2 regions of the Actinoplanes sp. CA-051413 genome follow, and region 1 is predicted to be linked to the other one. Evidence: predicted binding sites of a transcription regulator. Region 1 holds the regulator's gene; the other holds the start of a gene.

What was found. Region 1 encodes HspR, which represses chaperone genes until heat shock. Its sites were predicted from a motif close to TTGAGTNNNNNNNACTCAA; they were not measured.
Region 2: the regulator HspR is predicted to act here: its motif matches at 8,288-8,306, upstream of lon (endopeptidase La).

Annotation. Positions count from the first base shown of each region.
Region 1 is NZ_CP192100.1:109,422-120,649, forward strand. It holds gene dnaK (molecular chaperone DnaK) at 694-2,580, shown strand; gene grpE (nucleotide exchange factor GrpE) at 2,577-3,191, shown strand; gene dnaJ (molecular chaperone DnaJ) at 3,271-4,473, shown strand; gene ACQP2Y_RS00525 (heat shock protein transcriptional repressor HspR) at 4,501-4,941, shown strand; gene ACQP2Y_RS00530 (hypothetical protein) at 4,947-5,393, opposite strand; gene ACQP2Y_RS00535 (cation:proton antiporter) at 5,617-6,822, opposite strand; gene ACQP2Y_RS00540 (cation:proton antiporter regulatory subunit) at 6,869-7,366, opposite strand; gene ACQP2Y_RS00545 (sugar efflux transporter) at 7,388-8,602, opposite strand; gene clpB (ATP-dependent chaperone ClpB) at 8,752-11,228, shown strand, end outside.
Region 2 is NZ_CP192100.1:3,156,901-3,168,128, forward strand. It holds gene ACQP2Y_RS14960 (amino acid adenylation domain-containing protein) at 1-405, opposite strand, end outside; gene ACQP2Y_RS14965 (metallophosphoesterase family protein) at 593-1,426, opposite strand; gene ACQP2Y_RS14970 (winged helix-turn-helix transcriptional regulator) at 1,440-1,832, opposite strand; gene ACQP2Y_RS14975 (NAD(P)-dependent oxidoreductase) at 1,921-2,778, shown strand; gene ACQP2Y_RS14980 (NAD(P)-dependent oxidoreductase) at 2,775-3,647, shown strand; gene ACQP2Y_RS14985 (hypothetical protein) at 3,709-4,068, shown strand; gene ACQP2Y_RS14990 (sensor histidine kinase) at 4,293-6,296, shown strand; gene ACQP2Y_RS14995 (FadR/GntR family transcriptional regulator) at 6,312-6,998, opposite strand; gene ACQP2Y_RS15000 (MFS transporter) at 7,009-8,196, opposite strand; gene lon (endopeptidase La) at 8,381-10,633, shown strand; gene ACQP2Y_RS15010 (Fpg/Nei family DNA glycosylase) at 10,711-11,228, shown strand, end outside.

The DNA.
Region 1 (11,228 bases):
GATGCGGGCGAGTTGGATCCGGGTGCGTCGGAATCCGCTTCCACCGCGTCAGTGGACTTCGGCTTGTCGGCCGGCGGGGGCTCGACGGCCTTCCCGCTCTTGGCCGCGGCGCTGGGCTCGGTCGCCGCGGGAGCGCTCTCCGGCGTACCGGGAGGTGCGGTGCCGTCTGGTGTGGTCGGCTCGTCGGGGATCTGCTCCCCGGCCGGCTGCTTTGACTTCGTCGTCACGACGTTTCCCGTGGTCGCGGCCGTGGTGGGCGGCCATTCCGGCTTCGGTGGCGTGGTGGCGGCAGGCTCCGGCTGCGCGCCGCTGTCGGCCTCGTCGGCCTGGGCGGACGGACCTGCGGTTGTCGCGTCTGCGACCGTACCGGATGATTTGTCGGGTTTGCTGGCGCCCGCCGCTGCGGGCGCGCCGTTGGTCTGGACTTTTGTGGGGGGTGGGTCGGCTACGGCGGGAGTGGCCGACGGACCGACCGCGTCACCGTGCGTCGTCACGGGTAAAGCGTGCCTGATCTATGCATTCCCCACAACAGGTACCCCGTCGCCGTGACCGGACAGGTACCTGCTGACAGTGACTTGCGCCGCCTTGACTCAACTCTGGCTTGCGGAGTTGGATCGCCGTGGCATCATTGAGTCCGGTCCACTCAACTTGAGTACCGAGACTTGCAACCGGCAATGAAGCGAGGAAGCGAACATGGCACGAGCGGTCGGCATCGACCTCGGCACCACGAACTCCTGCGTCAGCGTTCTCGAGGGCGGTGAGCCCACGGTCGTCGCGAACGCCGAAGGCTCCCGGACGACGCCGTCCATCGTCGCCTTCGCGCGCAACGGCGAGGTGCTCGTCGGCGAGGTCGCCAAGCGTCAGGCGGTGACCAACCCCGACCGGACGATCCGTTCGGTCAAGCGGGAGGTCGGCACCAACTGGTCCGTCGACATCGACGGCAAGAAGTACACCCCGCAGGAGATCTCGGCGCGGGTGCTCATGAAGCTCAAGCGCGACTCCGAGGCGTACCTCGGCGAGTCGGTCACGGACGCGGTCATCACCGTCCCGGCCTACTTCAACGACGCGCAGCGCCAGGCCACCAAGGAGGCCGGTGAGATCGCCGGCTTCAACGTCCTGCGCATCGTCAACGAGCCCACCGCGGCCGCGCTCGCGTACGGCCTGGACAAGGGCTCCAAGGAGCAGACCGTCCTGGTCTTCGACCTCGGCGGCGGCACCTTCGACGTCTCCCTGCTCGAGCTGGGCGAGGGCGTCATCGAGGTCAAGTCGACCTCCGGTGACAACCACCTCGGCGGCGACGACTGGGACCAGCGCGTCATCGACCACCTGGTCAAGACCTTCCGCGGCGAGCACGGCATCGACCTCTCCACCGACAAGATGGCCCTGCAGCGTCTGCGTGAGGCCGCCGAGAAGGCGAAGATCGAGCTGTCGGCCGCGTCGACCACCAGCATCAACCTGCCGTACATCACTGCCGGCCCGGCCGGTCCGCTGCACCTGGACACGACCCTGAGCCGGTCGGAGTTCCAGCGCATGACCCAGGACCTGCTGGACCGCTGCAAGGGCCCGTTCGAGCAGGCCATCAAGGACGCCGGCATCAAGATCCAGGACGTCGACCACGTCATCCTGGTCGGCGGCTCCACCCGCATGCCCGCGGTGTCCGACCTGGTCAAGTCGATGACCGGCCGCGACCCCAACAAGGGCGTCAACCCGGACGAGGTCGTCGCCGTCGGCGCCGCCCTGCAGGCCGGTGTGCTCAAGGGTGAGGTCAAGGACGTCCTGCTGCTCGACGTGACCCCGCTGTCGCTGGGCATCGAGACCAAGGGCGGCATCTTCACCAAGCTCATCGAGCGCAACACCACCATCCCGACCAAGCGCTCCGAGGTCTTCACCACGGCCGACGACAACCAGCCGTCCGTGCTGATCCAGGTCTTCCAGGGCGAGCGCGAGATCGCGGCGTACAACAAGAAGCTCGGCACCTTCGAGCTGACCGGCCTGCCCCCGGCGCCCCGCAACGTGCCGCAGATCGAGGTCACCTTCGACATCGACGCGAACGGCATCGTGCACGTGGCCGCCAAGGACATGGGCACCGGCAAGGAGCAGAAGATGACGATCACCGGCGGCTCCGCGCTGCCGAAGGACGACATCGAGCGCATGATGCGCGACGCCCAGGACCACGCCGACGAGGACAAGCAGCGCAAGGAGGACGCGGAGACGCGCAACCTGGCCGAGCAGCTGCAGTGGCAGACCGAGAAGTTCCTGGCCGAGAGCGGCGACAAGCTGCCCGAGGACTCGCGCAACCAGATCAGCGAGGCGCTGGGTGACCTGCGCGGCGCGCTGGGCGGCAGCGACATCGAGAAGATCAAGACCGCGCACGAGAAGCTGGCCTCGGTCTCCCAGCAGGCGGGTTCGCTGCTGTACGCGCAGCAGAACCAGGACGGCACGCAGGACGCTCCCGGCCCCGACGGCACGCAGGGCGCCCCCGGTGGCCCGGGTGCCGGTGCGGCGGGCGCAAGCGCGGGCCCGAACGCCGGCGCTGACGACGTTGTGGACGCCGAGATCGTCGAGGACGACAAGAAGTGAGCCGGTCCGACGACGGTGAGGCAACCGAGCGCGTCGTCATCCGGGACCGGCGCAAGATCGACGTGAAAGGTAAGGACACCAAGGTGGCCAAGCAGGCCGAGGAGGAGTCCGCGGGAGGCGCGCACCGCGCTGCCGAGGAGCCGGAGGAGGGCGTGGTAGTCGACACGCCCGCCCTCGGCGCCGAACTGGAGGCGTTGCGCACCGAGCTCGAAGAGCGCACCCGGGACCTGCAGCGAGTGACGGCTGAGTACGCCAACTACCGCAAGCGCGTCGACCGTGACCGCAGCGTGGCGGCCGAGCAGACCACCGGCTCGGTGCTCACCGCGCTGCTGCCGGTGCTGGACGACATCGACCGGGCCCGCGAGCACGGTGACCTGAACGGTCCGTTCGCCACCGTGGCCGAGGCGCTCGGCACGTCGGTCGGCAAGCTCGGGCTCGTGGCGTTCGGCGAGAAGGGTGACCCCTTCGACCCGACCCGGCACGAGGCCGTCGCGCACCTGACGTCGGCCGACGTCACGGAGCCGACCTGCGTCGAGGTGATGCGCCGCGGTTACACCCTGGGCGAGCGGCTGCTGCGGCCCGCCCTGGTCGCGGTCGCCGACCCCGAGTGACGAGCACCTGTCCCGCCCACCGCACGGTGGGCGGGACCTTGGCCCCTATGACGACGATCCGGTGGAGGAGGTGGGCTGGATGAGTTCGAAGGACTGGCTGGAGAAGGACTTCTACGCCGTTCTCGGGGTGGGCAAGTCCGCCTCCGCCGACGAGATCAAGAAGGCGTACCGCAAGCTGGCCCGGGAGAACCACCCGGACCACAACCCCGGCAACAAGGACGCCGAGGACCGGTTCAAGGCCGCGTCCGAGGCGTACGACGTGCTCTCCGACGACAAGAAGCGCCGCGAGTACGACGAGATGCGCTCCCTGTTCGGCTCGGGCGCGTTCCGCCGGGGCGCCCGTCCGGGCGGTTCCCAGTTCGACCCGTCCGACCTGTTCGGCGGCGGATTCAGCGGGGCCGGTCAGGGCGGCGGGTCCGGTGACCGCCGGTTCGGCGGCGCGGGCTTCTCCGACATCTTCAGCTCCATCTTCTCCGGCGGTGGCGCCGGCGGGGCGGGAGCGGGCGCCCGCCGGGGACCCCAGCGGGGCCGGGACGTCGAGGCCGAGGTCACGCTCGACTTCGCGCACGCGGTCAAGGGCACGACGCTGCCGCTGACGTTGCGATCGCCGGGGGTCTGCGACACCTGCCACGGCAACGGCGCCAAGCCCGGCACGGTGCCGCGCACCTGTCCGCAGTGTCACGGCTCCGGGCTGATCTCCCGCAACCAGGGGTCGTTCAGCTTCTCCGAGCCGTGCCGCGAGTGCCAGGGCGCGGGCAGCATCGTCGACGAGAAGTGCCCCGAGTGCCGGGGCACCGGCGGCGTCACCAAGAACCGCACCATCAACGTCCGCTTCCCCGCCGGGGTCGCCGACGGCCAGCGCATCCGGCTCTCCGGCCGGGGTGAGCCGGGCGACAAGGGCGGCCCCGCCGGCGACCTGTACGTGCAGGTCAAGGTGAGGCCGGACGACATCTTCGGGCGGACCGGCGACGACATCACGCTGACCGTGCCGATCACGTTCGCGGAGGCGGTGCTCGGCACCGATCTGCGCGTCCCCACGCTGGACACGCCCGTGACGCTGCGGGTGCCGGCCGGCACGCCGAGCGGCCGCACACTGCGGGCGCGCGGCAAGGGTGTGCAGCGCCGCGACGGCCAGGCCGGCGATCTGCTGGTCACCGTCGAGGTGCAGGTTCCGTCCCCGGCCGCGGTGACCACCGAGGCCCGGGACGCGCTCGAGCAGTTCGCCAAGCTCACGCCCAACGCCGAGCGGGAGCGCATCGAGGCCCGGCTGCGCCGCGGCTAGGTCAGGACCCTTGTCAGGAGGTGGCACATGTATGAAGAGATCAGCATCTCGTGGGAGCAGGCCTCCGACGCGAAGGTCCTGATCATCTCCGTCGCGGCGCGGCTGGCCGGGATGCACCCGCAGACGCTGCGCCAGTACGACCGGCTCGGCCTCGTGCAGCCCGGCCGGGCCGGTGGCGGCGGTCGCCGCTACAGCGAGCGTGACGTCGCGCTGCTGCGTGAGGTGCAGAAGCTGAGCCAGGAAGAGGGCGTCAACCTGGCCGGCATCAAGCGGATCATCGGGCTCGAGCAGCTGGTGGGCGAGCTGCAGGAACGCGTGGCCGAGCTGGAACAGCAGCTCGGCGAGGCGTACCAGCGGATCGCGCAGCTGGAGTCGGTCGGGCCGTACCCGGGGCGCGATCTGGTGCGGCAGGAACGGCCGTCGACCGCGCTGGTGGTGTGGCGCCCGCGTCGCTCCGGCGAGCGGTAGGAGTCCTAGCGGCGGCCGAAGGCGGCGAGGCGTCGGGGGTGGCGCACCAGGCCACCCTCGATCCAGTCCTCGTACTCGAACAGCTCGGGGCGGGTCATCAGCACCCGGCAGTTGTGCGCCCACATCGCCATCGGCTCGTCGCCGACCTCTTCCGCGCGCTCCACGTACTTCTTCAGGCGGCGCTTGCGCTGCGACGTCGCGTTGGGCCGGACACCGTCGGCCGCGTAGATGTACATGCAGTGCAGCGCGAAGCGGCGGGCCGGGCACTGCCGGTCCATCGCCAGCTCGAACAGGGTCGGCGCGAGCACGTCACCGGCGATGAGCAGGTCCCAGTCGGACGGCATGGCGTCCAGCGGCACGGCCTCCGGGTGGTAGGCCCAGGCCTGCAGCTCTTCCGGCCGTGGATCGACCGGGTTCACGAACCCGAAGAAAGCCGACTCACGCACGGTCACGACGCCGCCTCGTTTAGCTCACTCATGCCGCCGTCCTCCCCGGCAGAGGGCCGTGCTGACCCGCTGGGAAGGCATCCCCCTGCATCCGGCGAGTCGCTGGTCACCCGATAACACGTTGTTGTCGCGGCGACACGTTAGCGCGAGGTGAGTGTTCTACGGAAGTCGTCAGAGATCACTTTCGGATACTGGTCAGTAGCTTAGCGCTCGCTGAGCGCGGAAAAGGTCATTCAGCAGCGGGAACGGCTTCCACCGGCCGGCGCACAGCCGTCCTTTTCCGGATCATTGCCTTGAACCAGGCGTAGTCCGACAGGCGGGCCAGCATCGGCCCGGTCACCACAGTGATGAGCACGTACGCGGTCGCGAGCGGGGCCAGCTCGGGCTCGACGCCGGACGCCACGGCCAGCCCGGCGATGACGATCGAGAACTCACCGCGCGGCATCAGGGCCAGCCCGGCGCGCACCTGACCGGGCAGCGCGATGCCGGCCCGGCGGGCGGCGATCACGCCGGTCAGCACCTTGGTCAGCATGGTCAGCACGGCCAGGCCCAGCGCGGGCAGCAGCACCGGCGGCATCGCGGCGGGATCGGTGGAGAGCCCGAAGAACACGAAGAAGACCGCCGCGAACAGGTCGCGCAACGGCGACAGGATCTGCGTCGCATGGTGGGCGACCGGACCCGAGAGCGCGATTCCCACCAGGAACGCTCCCACAGCAGCGGACACCTTCAGCTCGGCGGCCACCCCGGCGACGAACAGCGTCAGCCCCAGCACACTGAGCAGCAGCGCCTCGGCGTCCTTGACCGAGATGAAGCTGGAGATCGCGTGGCCGTACCGGATCGCCACGACCAGCACCGCGACCACCGTGAGTACCGCGACGGCCAGCGCCTTGAGCCCGCCGACCAGCCCCACCCCGGCCAGCACGGCGGTGACCAGCGGCAGGTAGAACGCCATCGCGAGGTCCTCGATGACCAGCACCGACAGGATCACCGGGGTCTCGCGGTTACCGATGCGGCCCAGGTCACCGAGCACCTTGGCGATCACCCCGGACGACGACACCCAGGTGATCCCGGCCAGCACCAGCGCGGCCTCCCAGCCCCAGCCGAGCAGGAACGCGAAACCGGCCCCGGGCAGGGCGTTGAGCGCGGCGTCGACCACGCCGGCGGGCGCGGCCGAGCGCAGGTTGCCGACGAGCTCGCTCGCCGAATACTCCAGGCCCAGCATGACCAGCAGCAGGATGACGCCGATCTCGGCGCCGACCTCGATGAATTCCTGGCTGGCCGACAGCGGCAGGAAACCGCCGTGCCCGAAGGCGAGCCCGGCGAGCAGGTAGAGCGGGATGGGTGAGAGCCCGAAGCGGCGGCCGATGCGCCCGAGCATGCCGAGCGCGAAGAGGAGCGCGCCGACCTCGATCAAGAGGATCGTCGTGCTGTGCACAACCTCCGCCTTCTTTGGGTTTTCCGCCGCGGGTTGGCTCAGTGCCTCAGTCGCCGGTGTCGCCGGCCAGGATGGCGGTGACGCCGTCCAGACCTTCGCGGGTGCCGACGGCGACGACGACGTCGTTCGCCTCGAAACCGAAGGACGGGCCGGGGGAGGCGATCACCTCGCGGTCGCGCAGGACGGCCACGATGGACGCGCCGGTGCGGGTGCGGGTGCGGGTGTCACCCAGGCGGCGGCCGACGAACGGCGAGCCGGCGGGCAGGGCGATCTGCTCGGTGAGCAGACCCGCGGCCTGCTGCCGCAGGCCGGCGAGCTGGCCGAGCATGAGGGACGCGCCGAGGACGTCGGCGAGCGCCTCCGCCTCGTCGTCGGTGAGCGGTATCGACGCCAGGCAGGCGTCGGGGTCGTCCACGTCGTAGAGGACCAGGTCGCGGCGGCCGTTGCGGTGCGAGACCACCCCGACCGTACGGCCCGACGAGGTCACCAGGTCGTGCCGGACACCGATTCCCGGCAGTGGAGTCTGCTCTACCCGTACGCGCACGCCTCAACGGTAACGGATCAGTCAGGCCGGCTGCGGTACGCGCTCGTTACGTACCACGATCAGGAGCAGCAGCCCGGCCGCGCACAGCCCGGTGCACAGCCAGTACGCGAGCCGGTAGTCGAAGTGCTGGGCGACGCCGAACAGCGGCCCGGCCAGCATCGCGCCGAGCGGGAAAGAGTTGGTGAACAGGGTCGTGGCCCGTCCGGGCTGCCGGGGCAACATGTTCTGCATGTAGGAGATGCCCAGCCCGGAGACCGCAGCGATGAACAGCGCGTTGAGCACCTGCCCGCCGACGAGCAGCCAGAGGTCGGTGGCCACGGCGACGAGCGCGTAGTACGCGACACCGCAGGCGGCCCCGCCGAACAGCAGCCCGCGGAGCGGCAGCCGGGTGGCCAGCACCCCCAGGCCCAGCATCAGCGGGATCTCCAGGGCGGCGCAGAGCCCGAGCAGCAGCCCGGCGTCGCCGACGTCGCCGCCCACGTCGGTGCTGATGAACAGCGGCAGGGCCTGCACCGCGAGGGTCAGCGGCGTCTGGAGCAGCGTGAAGGCGGCGGCGGTGAGCCACAGCGTCCACCTCGGCGCGTCCAGGCGGTCGTCGACGGGCGCGTCCGGGGTGTCGGGGGCAGCGGCCGCGGGCGCCGGGACCTCGTCGAGCCAGAAGATCGCGACCACGGCGGCGAGGGCGTACATCAGGGCGGCGGTGCCGTAGACCCAGACGAAGCTGCCGGCGTCGAGCAGGAACGCGGCCAGCGGCGGGCCGGCCACCCAGGCGAGCGAGAAGACCGTGCGCAGGGCGCTGATGCCGAGCGCGGCGCGGGCCGGGTCGTCGCGTTCGAGGACCTGCCGGGCGTACGCGAAGGATTGCGGGAACAGCGACCCGGCCAGCGCGAAGGCGGTGACCGCCAGGGCGAGCAGCACCCAGTAGTCACGGACGACCGCGGTCAGGCCGGTGCCGATCAGGCCGGCCACCGCGCCGGCGATCAGCAGCCGGCGCCGGATCGGCCGCCGGTCGGAGAGCCGGCCGACGAGCATCGAGCCGAGCACGCCGCCGAGCGGCGCGACGATCAGGAAGAACGTGATCTTGACGGGCCCGGCGTCCACGTCGGTGCTGAGGAACAGCGACAGGAACGGGTTGAACAGGGCGGTCGAGATGCCGACGGCCAGGAAGAGGAATCCGAGCGGGAGCAGAGCCCGACCGATGCGTGACCCGAGCTGAGACGATGTTTCCTGGGCCATTACGGCCACGCTACGGCCATCGTGGGGCATTGCCCATGGTGATGCCGATTACCCCCGGATTCGGGTGAGTGGCCGACGTAGAGTTGAGTGGAATACGCTCAAGTCTCGGATTGCTGCACTACTGGGGAAGATCCGATCCAGGGGAGCTCATGAACGCCGAACGCCTGACCACCAAGAGCCGCGACGTCATCACCGGTGCGGTAGCCGACGCGAATCAGCGGGGCCACGCCACCGTCGAGCCGTGGCACCTGCTCCTTTCGCTGCTCGACACCGGTGGCTCCACCGCGTCGGCGCTGCTGCGCGCGGTCGGCGCCAATCCGGCCGACGTCCGGCGCGCGGCCGTACGCGCCGTCGAGCAGCAGCCCTCCGCCCGCGGCTCCTCCACCGCCGAGCCCAGCCTGTCGCGCGAGTTCGTCAACGCGATCGGTGAGGCCGAGCTGATCGCCAAGCCGCTCGGCGACGAGTACGTCTCCACCGAGCACCTGCTGGCCGGCCTGGCCCGCGTCGGCGGCGCGGTGGGCAAGACCCTGCGCGACGCCGGTGCCACCGAGGAGACCCTGGTCGGCGCCTTCCCGGCGGTCCGAGGGGGCGATCGGCGGGTCACCACCGCCGAGCCCGAGCAGACGTACCAGGCGCTGGAGAAGTACAGCGTGGACCTGACCGCGCTGGCCCGCGAGGGCAAGATCGACCCGGTGATCGGCCGCGACGCCGAGATCCGCCGGGTGGTCCAGGTGCTGTCCCGGCGCACCAAGAACAACCCGGTGCTGATCGGGGAGCCCGGCGTCGGCAAGACCGCGATCGTCGAGGGCCTGGCCCAGCGGATCGTGGCCGGCGACGTCCCGGAGACCCTGCGCGACAAGAAGCTGGTCTCGCTCGACCTCGGCGCGATGGTCGCCGGCGCGCAGTACCGCGGCCAGTTCGAGGAGCGCCTCAAGAGCGTGCTCGAGGAGATCCGCAACTCCAACGGCCAGGTCGTCACCTTCCTCGACGAGCTGCACACCGTCGTCGGCGCCGGCAAGGGCGAGGGCTCGATGGACGCCGGCAACATGCTCAAGCCGATGCTGGCCCGCGGTGAGCTGCGGATGGTCGGCGCGACCACGCTGGACGAATACCGCGAGCACATCGAGAAGGACCCGGCCCTGGAGCGGCGCTTCCAGCCGGTCGTGGTCGGCGAGCCCACGGTCGAGGACACGATCGGCATCCTGCGCGGGCTCAAGGGCCGCTACGAGGCCCACCACCGGGTGCAGATCACCGACGCCGCGCTGGTCGCCGCCGCGGCGCTGTCCGACCGCTACATCAGCGACCGGTTCCTGCCGGACAAGGCCATCGACCTGATCGACGAGGCCGCCTCCCGGCTGCGCATGGAGATCGACTCCAGCCCGGTGGAGCTGGACCAGCTCCAGCGCCAGGTCGACCGGATGCGGGTCGAGAAGCTCGCGCTGGCCAAGGAGACCGACCCCGCCTCGGTGGCCCGGCTGGAGCGGCTGGAGCGTGACCTCGCCGACCGCGAGGAGGAGCTGACCGCTCTGAACGCGCGCTGGGAGCGCGAGCGCGGCGGCCTGAACCGGGTCGGTGAGATCAAGAAGCAGCTCGACGAGGCCCAGGCGGAGCTGGAGCGCGCGCAGCGCGACGCGGAGTGGGAGAAGGCCTCCCGCCTGCAGTACCAGGAGATCCCCGCGCTGATGGCCGAGATCGAGAGCGCGTCCGCGGCCGAGGAGGAGAAGACCGAGCCGCCGATGGTCAAGGAGGAGGTCGGCGCCGACGACATCGCCGAGGTCATCGCCTCGTGGACCGGCATCCCGGCCGGCCGGATGATGGAGGGCGAGACCGCCAAGCTGCTCCGGATGGAGGAGTCGCTGCAGGCCAAGGTGGTCGGCCAGACCGAGGCCGTGGCCGCCGTCTCCGGAGCCGTACGCCGGGCCCGGGCCGGAGTGGCCGACCCGGACCGCCCGACCGGCAGCTTCCTGTTCCTCGGCCCCACCGGCGTCGGCAAGACCGAGCTGGCCAAGGCGCTGGCCGGCTTCCTCTTCGACGACGAGCGGGCCATGGTCCGCATCGACATGAGCGAGTACGGCGAGAAGCACTCCGTGGCCCGGCTGCTGGGCGCCCCGCCCGGATACGTCGGCTACGAGGAGGGTGGCCAGCTCACCGAGGCCGTGCGGCGGCGGCCGTACTCGGTGGTGCTGCTGGACGAGGTCGAGAAGGCCCACCCGGACGTCTTCGACGTGCTGCTGCAGGTCCTCGACGACGGCCGGCTCACCGACGGCCAGGGCCGTACGGTCGACTTCCGCAACGCCATCCTGGTGCTGACCTCCAACCTGGGCTCGTCGATCATCTCCGACTTCACCCTGGGCGAGGAGGAACGGCGCGAGGAGGTCATGGCCACCGTCCGGGCGCACTTCAAGCCCGAGTTCCTCAACCGGCTCGACGACATCGTGGTGTTCCACTCGCTGACCTCGCAGGACCTGGCGGCCATCGTGGACATCCAGCTGGGCCGGCTGCGGCACCGGCTCGCCGACCGCCGGCTCGCCCTCGAGGTGGGTGAGGCCGCGGTGCAGTGGCTGGGTGAGCGCGGCTTCGACCCGATCTACGGCGCGCGTCCGCTGCGCCGGCTGGTCCAGTCGTC
Region 2 (11,228 bases), 3.0 Mb from region 1:
GGCGGTCTTGGGGTCGTCCAGCACCAGCTCCGTGACGCCTGTCGACGTCGAGGCCCGCGTGGCGGTCGTGGTCACCACGCACCGCACCCGGGCGTCCGACATCATGAACGCCGCCCGCGCGGCCGGGTAGGCGGCGTCCACGGGGACGTAACTGCCGCCGGCCTTCACCACCGCCAGCGCCGCGACCACGAACTCGATCGACCGGTTGAGCACCAGCCCGACCGCGACCTCGGGACCGACACCCTGGGCGACCAGGACGCGGGCCAGCCGGTTCGACCGCTCGTCCAGCTCCTGAAAGGACACCGTGGCGTCGTCGGCGACCACAGCCGGGTCGCTGCCGGCGCGTGCGACCTGCGCGGCGAACATCTCCGGCAGGGTCCGGGCCTCTTCGGCAGAGCTGATCAAGGGCTCGTCTCCTCCGGTGTCACGCCGTCGTGCTCAGATCGTGCCAATCTGCTCTTTCAGCGTGGGCGGATCAAGATGAGACAAATCACCGGAAATAAAGTGCACAAAATCGGTCCGGAAAGAGTCCTGGAGGCGTGCTCGGTACAAAGTGGATTTGACGGTGGTCAAGGCAGCGAGCTGGGCGTACCTATGACCCGTCGCCGAGGATCCGGCGCATGGGCTGCGGGGGAGTGCCCCTACGGACCCACTCCCGTGGGTAACCGAGAGATACCTCTTCGAAGCGGACGCCGTCGTGGTGGGTCGTCCGGGGGATGTGCAGATGGCCGTAGACCGCCACGGTCGCCCGGTACCGCCGGTGCCAGTCCGCGGTCAGCTCGGTGCCACACCACTGCGCGAAGTCCGGATAGCGCAGGACATCGGTCGGCTCGCGGACCAGCGGCCAGTGACTGACCAGCACTGTGGACATGGCCGGGTCGACGGCGTCCAGCCGCTCGCGGGTGCGCGCCACCCGGTCCCAGCACCACGACTCCCGGTCCGGGAACGGCGCCGGATGCAGCATCATCTCGTCGGTGCAGACCACGCCGGCCTCGTACGCCCGGCGCAGCGACTCCTCCTTGCCGGTGACCCCGGGCACCCGGAACGAGTAGTCGTAGAGCAGGAACAGCGGCGCCACGGTGACCGGGCCGCCCGGTCCCGTCCACACCGGATAGTTGTCCTCCGGGGTGAGCACGCCGTTGTCCCGGCACATCCGGACGAGCGCGTCGTAGCGTTCCACGCCGCGCAGCTGCACCGGATCGTTCGGGTGGGTCCACAGCTCGTGGTTGCCGGGCGCCCAGATCACCGTGGCGAAACGCTCCCGCAGCCCGGCCAGGGTCTGCTCGACGTCGGCGAAGACCTCGCCGACATCACCGGCCACGATGAGCCAGTCGTCCGGCGACTCCGGGCGCAGCCGGCCGGCGATCTTCCTGTTCCTCGGGTACGAGACGTGCAGATCACTGACGGCGAACAGGCTCCCGGTCACCGCATCGATCATGTCAGAGCTCTGGTACGGGCCCGGGTAGCGGGTTGACGCCCTCGACGAGGCTGCCTTCGGCGGCAAGGCGCTTGACCCGCTGCTGACCCCAGGCGCCGAGTGCGCTGAGGGCCTCGTTGAGGGAGATGCCGTCCGGAGTCAGCGAGTACTCCACGCGGGGCGGCACCTCGCGGTAGATCTCCCGGTGGATCAGCCCGTCCTCCTCCATCTCCCGCAGGTGCTGGACGAGCATCTTCTCGCTCACCCCCGGCAGCCCCCGCCGCAGCTCACCGAAGCGCCGGACGCCGTGGGTGTTGAGCTCCCAGAGGATCAACGACTTCCACTTACCGGTCACCACGTCCATCCCGGCATCGATGCCACAGATGTACGGTCCACGCCTCGCGCCGGCTGCCATCGTCCCCTCCATACTCACCTCTAGGTAAGTACCGAACAAAATAGTGGGTACTTGCCGGCCCGACTGTACGGGCAAACCATCAATACCCATGACCACAATCCTGGGTACGGGCGCGATGGGCACCGCCCTGGCCGAGACACTGCTGGACGCCCGCCTTCCCGCGGTCGTGTGGAACCGCGACCCACGGCGGGCGCAGCCGTTGACCGGTCGTGGCGCGATCGTCGCCGACACCGTCGAGAAGGCCATCACAGGCGACGGCCCGGTCGTCGTCTGCCTGTTCGATCACCGCTCGGTCCACGACGTCCTGGACCCGGTCGCCGCCGCGCTGACCGGCCGCGCCGTGCTCAACCTGACCACGACCACACCCGCCGAATCGCGGGAGCTCGCCGCCTGGGCCGCCGGCCACGGCATCGCCTACCTCGACGGCGCGATCCTGGCCGTCCCCGCCATGATCGGCGGCCCCGGATCGGCGATCTTCTACGCCGGCGCGGAGGCCGTCTTCGCCGAGCACCGCGACCTGCTCGACCGGTGGGGCGAAAGCACCTTCTTCGGTGCCGACGCGGGACTCGCCGCGCTCTACGACATGGCCATGCTCACCGGCATGTACACAATGGTCGCCGGCTTCCTGCACGGCGCGGCGATGCTCGCCGCCGAAGGCGTCCCGGCGGCCGAGTTCGCCCGGCGGCAGGCGCCGTTCCTGGCCGCCATGACCGGCAGCTTCGCCGGCTACGCGGCGACGGTCGACGCCGGGAACTACGCCGGCGGGGGCCAGAGCCTGCGGTTCACCGAGGCAGCCCTGGCCGCCCTGCTGCGCGCGAGCACCGGCCAGGGCGTCTCGACCGAGGTGCTGCAACCCGTGCACGACCTCGTCCGCCGGCAGCTCACCGCCGGCCACGGCGACCTCGACACCGCCCGGATCTTCGAAGAGCTGAGGACCACCCGATGAGCCAGGAACCTGTCACCGTGATCGGCCTCGGCCCGATGGGCCGGGCCATGGCCGGCGTCCTGCTGCGCGGCGGCCACCCCGTCACCGTGTGGAACCGTACGCCCGCACGAGCCGATGGCCTGGTCGAATCCGGTGCCACCCGAGCGGCCACCCCAGCTGAGGCGGTCACCGCGAGCCCGCTCACGATCCTCAGCCTCACCGACTACGAGGCGATGTACCAGATCCTGGGCCGCGACCCGGACTTCCTGACCGGCCGTGACCTCGTCAACCTCAGCTCCGACACGCCTGACGCGTCCCGCACGGCCGCGACCTGGGCGGCCGGCCACGGCGCGCACTTCGTCACCGGCGGCGTCATGGTGCCACCCCCGGTGGTCGGCGGGCCCGGCGCGTACGTCTACTACAGCGGCCCCGGCGAGATCCTCGCCGCCCACGAACCGGCACTGCGGCTGATCGGCGAACCGCGCTACCTCGGCGCCGATCCGGGACTGGCCCAGCTGTTCTACCAGGCCCAGTTGAACGTCTTCCTGACCACGCTGTCCGGTCTGCTGCACTCCACCGCCATGGTGACCGCGGCCGGCGTGCCGGCGGCCGATTTCCTGCCCGACGCGATGACCATGCTCACCGACGTCCCGGCGATGGTCGGCAGCGGCGCGGAGCTGGCGGCCAGGATCGCTGCCGGGCAACACCCGGGTGACCTCAGCACCGTCCTGATGATGGGGGCCACGGCAGGGCACATTCTGCGTACCAGTGAGGAGGCCGGGGTCGACCGGGAGCTACCGGCGGCCGTCAGGTCGCACTACGACCGGGCTGTCGCCGCCGGTCACGGCACCGACGGCTGGACGGCTCTCTACGAAGTGATCAGGGCCTAATTTACAAAACCGGTTCAGTTGTCGGGTGTGGGAAAGCTCCGGCGGGGGCAACAATGGATGCATGTCTATGGACAGCGAAGATCCGGTTGCCTGCCCCGCCCGTATCACCCTTGACGCGGCACAGCTCGCCTTCTTTGGCGAGCTTCCGGTGCCGGCTCCGAGCGTGCAGTCCGAGCTGGGCTGTGAGCTCGAGCGGGGGCACTCGGGCTCACACGCCGCTCTCGGCCAGCAGGTCGAGGAGACGATGTGGTGGGTTCAGTGGACGTTGAGCGCGTCCGAGATCAACCCGTACACCTGGTGCCCGGAGCGCCAGGATCCTGCGGCGCAAAGCCGCGACGACATGGATTGCACCCTGTTCGTCGGGCACCCCGGCGGGCATTCGTCTCCCAAGCGGGGCTGGCACAGCAATGAGGCTGCCTGAAACGGTTCAGCGAGCCGCGCAACGGCGCCTATGCCGGCCCTCGAGGTGATCAAGGCGCGAGCCGGCGTCGTACGGGCACGATCCGTGGTCTTTCGGGGCACCTTCGGCGGATTCTGAACCACCGACTGTTCCACCGAGTACTCACATGGGAGCGATCCCAGATGGAGGCCCGGGGACGTCCACCTGATCCACGGGCACGCAGGAACTGCCATGAATGAGGTCTCGTGGGGCGTAAACCGAGGTCCATCCGTTCCAAGATCATCCTGGTGCTGCTGGTGCCCGTCGCGGCGTTGACCGCGCTGTGGATCCTGGATGTCAACGCGTCGTTCGCCGACGCGACGGCGCTGCGGAACACCAACCACACCCAGGACAACGTCAGCCAGCCGTGCGACAAGATGGTGGCTGCACTGCAGGCCGAGCGCAGCATGTCCGTCGAGATCCTGGCGGCGGCCGGCGGAGACATCGCCGCGCTGCGCGCTCAACGGGCGGCGACCGACGCGGCAGTGGCCGAGTTCCGCGACCTTTCCCGGCACTTCCGGGGCAGCGGCATCTCGGCCGACATCACCCGGGCCCGGATCGCCGACATGCTCGCGGCCCGCGACTCCCTGGTCCTGCTGCGCACCCAGGTCGACGCCGGGAGCATCACCCGTGCCGTGGCCGTGAGCGGCTACAACGGCATCATCAGCTACGCCTTCAGCGTGTCCACCGCGGCCGCCGTCTCCAGCGATCCCCTGGTGGAACGGGTCATGCGCACCTCGGTCGCCATGCGCCGGACCGGCGAGTTGCTCCATCAGGAGGACGCCCTGCTGACCGGCGTGACGTCGGCGGGCAGTTTCGACGCCGGGGAACCTCGGCAGCTGACCGAGATCGTCGGGGCGTTGCGCTTCCAGATCCCGGTCGCCGGCTCCACGCTGCCGGCGCCGGACCAGGCCGCCTTCAAGAGCATGCTCAGCGGCCCCAACTTCGTGGCGCTGCGGGCGGCCGAGGATCGCATCCTCCGGGACGAGGGCTTCGGTGGACCGGTGTCGACCACGCGGGCCGAGTGGAAGGCGACCTTCATCCCGGCTGTCCGTCAGTTCTACGACTTCCTGGCCACCGGCTACGGCAAGGCCGCGGAGTTCGCCGACGCGGAACGCGACCGGATCCTGTTCCGGTTCGGCATCTCGGGCATGCTGGGCCTGATCGCCATCCTGGCGTCGCTGCTCCTGTCGATCCGCATCGGCGGTTCCGTCGTACGGCGGCTGTCGGTCCTGCGCACAGCGGCCAACGAGCTGGCCCATCGGCGACTGCCCGAGATGGTCGTGCGGGTGCGGGCGGGCGAGCAGATCGACACGGACGGCGACCCGCTGCGCCTGTCCCTGGGCGACGACGAGATCGCCGACGTCGGAGCCGCGCTGAGCGAGGTGCAGCAGAGCGCGATCGACTCCGCGGCCGGCGAGGCCGCGCTGCGCTACGACATGAACAAAGCCCTGGTCAACATCGCCCGCCGCAACCAGACGCTGGTGGATCGCCAGCTCCAGGCCCTCGCCCAGACGCCGCCCGGGGACGCCGCCGCAGAACGCGCAACAGCCCGGGCCGAGCAGCTGGCCGTCCAGATGCGCCGGCACGCCGAACATCTCGTGATTCTCGCGGGCTCCGCACGCAGCCGGCGCGGATTCGGCCCGGAGCCGCTGGCCCGGGTCATCACCCGGGCGGCGGGCGAGGTGGAACACGCGGAACGGATCGAGATCGGCCCGCTGACGGACGCGGAAGTGCCGGAGCCGGCCGTGACCGACCTCGGGCATCTGCTCGCCGAGCTGCTGGAGAACGGCACGACGTTCTCGCCGCCGGACACGCCGGTGCGGGTGTCGGCCCAACGGGTCCCGGACGGCGTCACGATCGAGATCGAGGACCAGGGCCTGGGGATGTCCCGGTCCGTCCTGGACGAGACCAATCGCCGGCTGGCCGAGCCACAGGAGTTCGACCCGGCCAAGAGCGCGCGGCTCGGCCTCTTCGTCGTCGGCTTCCTGGCTGCCCAGTGGGGGATCGGTGTGGTGCTCCGGCCATCGCCCCACCGCGGGGTCATCGCGACGGTGACGCTTCCGTCGGAGCTGGCCGTCCCGGTGGCCGCACCGGTCACCACGACGGCCGGGGGAGCACGCCGTTCCAACGCCGCCAAGCTGGTGGGCATGGTCGCCCAGGGCCGCCGAGGGACGGCCGAGCCGGCGGAGGACAGGCAACGCGGGTGACGAACGGCCACGCCGTCAGGAGGGGGTGGCCGGCTCCGCGCCCTCGATCAGCGGCTGGAGCAGCGTCGACATGGTGGCCGCCGCGCGGTCGGAGTCGCCGTCGACGATCGCTTCGACCAGGTCGGTGTGCAGCTGGGCCAGGGCGTCCGTCTCGCCGGCCACGTCGTGCAGCTGCACCTCCTCGAAGACGCCGAGCAGTCCCTCGTAGACCTCCTGCATCAGCGCGTTGTGGGTGGCGCCGACCACCGCGCGGTGCAGGGCCGAGTCGGCGCGCACCCGCTCGTGCGCGTCGCCGCCGGCCCAGGCGTTCTGCCGCTCGTGCAGGAGGGTGACCAGGCGTTCGGTGTCGGCTTCGGTGCGGCGGACCGCGGCGATCCGGGCGGCCGCGGCGTCCAGCGCCAGCCGCAGCTCCAGGCTGTCGCGGCGGGAGGTGGCCGCGACCCGGCGGGACACTGACGAGCGCAGGTCGGACGTCGACACCACGAAGGTGCCGCGGCCCTGCTCGCGCCGCAGGATGCCGGCCTGCACCAGCGAGCCGATCGCCTCGCGTACCGTGTTGCGCCCGGCGCCGCTCCATTCGACCAGCTCGGACTCGGTCGGGATCTTGCCGCCCAGCGGCCAGGTGCCGTCGGTGACCTGGGACCGGAAGAGGTCGGTCACGCGGGTGCTGAGGGCGGCGCGATCAAACATCGGGCGGGACACGGGGTGCAGCCTAATCGGCGGGCGCGGGGACCGGCCGGCACGCGGCCCAGCCGGCGCCGAGGGTGATCAGCAGGGTGGCCGCCAGCAGCACGTACGTCGAGTTCCAGCCGCCGCTGAGCTGGTTGATCGCGCCGAGGGTCAGCGGGCCGACGCAGCCGATGCCGTAGCCGACCCCCTGGACCAGGCCGGACAGCCGGGAGGCGCTCTGCGTGTCGGCCGCGCGGGCGCCGATCAGGGTCAGGCAGAGCGGGAACGTGCTCACCCCCAGGCCGAAGGCGGTCGCCCAGACGAAGGCGCCGGTCGCCGGGGCCGCCAGCATGCCCCCGTAGCCGATGCCCATCAGCGCGACGCACACGACGACGATCGGGTAGCTGTTGCGCATGCGCTTGGTCAGCGGCGGCACCACGAAGGCGGCGATCAGGCCGAGCCCGGCGAACCAGGACAGCAGCAGCGCGCTCGCGGTCGTGCTCAGCCCGGCGTCCTCCAGCATGGCCGGGAACCAGGTCACCAGCGTGTAGACGTGCAGCGTGGTCATGGCCATCAAACCGATCAGACCCAAAACCAGTGGCGTACGCCAAAAGACGGGTGCCGGGGCCGGGGCCGGTATGGCCCGGACGCGGGACCGGGGAACCGCGACGAACCACAGCACCGCCGCCACGGCGGTCACCACGGCCCATGCGCCTGCTGCCGTACGCCAGCCGTACGCGTGGGCCAGCGGCAGCGCGAGCAGCGGCGCGGCCAGCTGGCCGACCTGGAGCAGGACCATGTACATGGTGCTGACCGCGTGCAGCCGCTCCGGGAAGTGCTGCTTCACGATCGGGATCAGAATGACGTTGGACGCGCCGACCCCGGCGAAGGCGATGACAGTGGCGACGATCATGACGGCCGGGGACCACGCGACGGCGCGCAGCAGGATGCCGGCGGTGGTGGCGGTCACCGCGAGCGCGGCGGTACGTTCCAGGCCGAGCCGGCGGGCCAGCGGCGGGGCGGCGAACGCGGCCACCGCGAAGCAGGCGGTCACGATCGTGCCGATGGCCCCGGCGACCAGCGGCCCGAAGTGCAGATCCTCGGCGGCTTCCCCGGTCAGCACGCTGAATCCGGTCACGGCCGTGCGCAGGTTGAGGGCGGTCAGGGCGACGGCGAGCAGGATGCCCCGGGCCAGCCGGGCCGGGGCGAGCGCGGTGGTGGTGGTAGACACCCGACCAGTGAAACATGGGATTATGGGATGAATCCAGTCCGGGTGATTTTCGCCTGCAGTGAACACCGGAAGATCGGGAACGGCTCCGAGGTTGAGCGCGACATACTCAACTTCTCGGAGGTACCGAGTGACCAGCAAGCGACTCCCCGTGTTGTTCCTTGACGACATCGTCCTGCTCCCCGGCATGGTTGTCCCGATCGAGCTGGATGAGGCGGCGCAGGCCGCCGTCGACGCGGCCCGCACCTCGGCCGGCTCCGAACTGCTCATCGCCCCGCGCCTCGAGGACCGCTACGCGACCCACGGCGTCGTGGCGAGCCTTCAGCAGGTCGGCAAGTCCCGCGGCGGGTCGCCCGCCGCTGTCCTGCGTACGGGCGTACGCGCCAAGATCGGCGGCGGGGTGACCGGCCCCGGCGCGGCCCTGTGGGTCGAGGCCGAACCGGTCACGGCCGGCGCGACCACCGAGCACGCCCGCGAGCTCGCCGCCGAGTACAAGCAGCTGGTGGTCACGGTGTTGCAGCGCCGTGAGGCGTGGCAGGTCATCGATTCGGTCAGTGCCATCGACGACCCCGGCGACCTGGCGGACACCGCCGGCTGGGCGCCGTACCTGTCCAACGACCGCAAGCGCGAGCTGCTGGAGACGGCCGATGTGGAGGCCCGGCTGCGGTTGCTGATCGAGTGGACCGGTGACTTCCTGGCCGAGTCCGAGGTCAGCGACAAGATCGACAGCGACGTCCGCGAGTCGGTCGAGAAGCGCAACCGTGAGTACCTGCTGCGTGAGCAGCTCAAGGCCATCCGCAAGGAGCTCGGCGAGGGCGAGGCCGACGGCAGCGACGACTACCGCGCCCGGGTCGAGTCGGCCGAGCTGCCGGACAACGTCCGCGAGGCGGCGCTGCGCGAGGTCGGCAAGCTGGAGCGCGGCGGCGAGCAGAACCCGGAGGCGGGTTGGATCCGGACCTGGCTCGACACCGTCCTGGAGCTGCCCTGGAACGTCCGGACCGAGGACGCCGTGGATCTGGACGCGGCCCGGGCCGTCCTCGACGCCGATCACCACGGGCTGGACGAGGTCAAGGAACGCATCGTGGAATACCTCGGTGTCCGGGCCCGCCGCGAGTCCCGGGGCCTGTCGGTCGTCGGCGGCCGTGGCTCCGGCGCGGTGATCCTGCTGGCCGGGCCGCCCGGTGTCGGCAAGACGTCGCTGGGTGAGTCGGTCGCGCGGACGCTCGGCCGTAAGTTCGTCCGGGTCGCCCTCGGCGGCGTCCGCGACGAGGCGGAGATCCGCGGCCACCGTCGCACGTACGTCGGGGCGCTGCCCGGCCGCATCGTGCGGGCCGTCCGGGAAGCCGGCTCGATGAACCCGGTCGTGCTGCTCGACGAGGTCGACAAGGTCGGCAGCGACTACCGCGGTGACCCCGCCGCGGCGCTGCTGGAGGTGCTGGACCCGGCGCAGAACCACACCTTCCGCGACCACTACCTCGACCTGGACCTGGACCTGTCCGACGTGCTGTTCATCGCGACCGCGAACGTGCTGGAGACGATCCCGCAGGCGCTGTTCGACCGGATGGAGCTCATCTCGATCGACGGCTACACCGAGAGCGACAAGGTCGCCATCGCCCGCGACTTCCTGGTGCCCCGCCAGCTGGAGCGCGCCGCACTGTCGCCCGGCGAGGTGACGGTCACCGAGGACGCTCTGCGCGAGATCGCGGCCAACTACACCCGGGAGGCCGGCGTACGGTCGTTCGAGCGTCTGCTGGCCAAGACGTTCCGCAAGGCCGCCCTCAAGGACCTGCCCGTCACCATCGGGCCCGCCGACCTCAAGGGCCTGATCGGGCGGCCCCGGTTCCTGCCGGAGTCGTCCGAGCGGACCGCCGTCCCCGGCGTGGCCACCGGCCTGGCCGTGACCGGGATGGGTGGCGACGTGCTCTACATCGAGGCCTCGCTGCTGCCCGGCGACAAGGGCGGGCTGTCGGTCACCGGCCAGCTCGGTGACGTGATGAAGGAGTCGGCGCAGATCGCCCTCTCCTACGTGCGGGCGCACGCCGAGGAGTTCGGCATCTCCCCGGAGCAGCTGGATCACCCGATCCACCTGCACGTGCCCGCGGGTGCGGTGCCCAAGGACGGGCCGTCAGCCGGTGTCACCATGACCACCGCGCTGGTCTCGCTGCTGCTCGGCCGCAACGTGCGCGCCGAGGTCGGCATGACCGGCGAAGTCTCGCTGACCGGCCGGGTGCTGCCCATCGGCGGCGTGAAGCAGAAGCTGCTCGCCGCCCAGCGGGCCGGCCTCACCGAGGTGTACCTGCCGCAGCGCAACGAGCCCGACCTCGACGAGGTGCCGGCCGACGTGCTGAAGGCGCTGACCGTACACATCGTCTCCGATGTCCGGGAGATCCTCGGCTCGGCGCTGGAGCCCGTGTCCGCCGGCATGGTCGCGGCGGCCTGAGGGTAGTTGCCGTACAAAGGAAGCCGCCCGGGCGATCGGCCCGGGCGGCTTCCGCGTCCGCCGATCGGGGAGAAACCATGCCGGAGCTGCCGGAAGTCGAGTCGGCGCGGGCGGTCATCGAGCGGGCCGGCCTGCGCCGCGAGATCGTCGACGTGGACGACTCCGACACGTACGTGTGCCGTCCGCACCTGCCGGGCCAGATCCGCGCCGCGCTGGTCGGGCGGGCCCTGACCGCGGCGCACCGCCGGGGCAAGAGCATGTGGTGCGACGCCGGCGACGACGGCCCCGAGCTCGGCATCCACCTGGGCATGTCCGGCAAGATCGTGATCGCCGACCCGGACGGCAGCGAGATCGACGGCGGCGACTACTGGGAGGGCCGCCGCCGGCTCGGCGACTACCGGTGGGGCCGCTTCTCGCTGACGTTCGCCGACGGCGGCCGGCTGATGCTGGTCGACCCGCGCCGGCTCGGCCGCGTACGCCTGGACCCGCCGATCGCCTCGCTGGGCCCGGACGCGGCCACGATGACCCCGGCCGAGTTCCGGGCGGCGCTCGCGTCCGGCACGGCGCCGGTCAAGGCGCGCCTGCTCGACCAGGA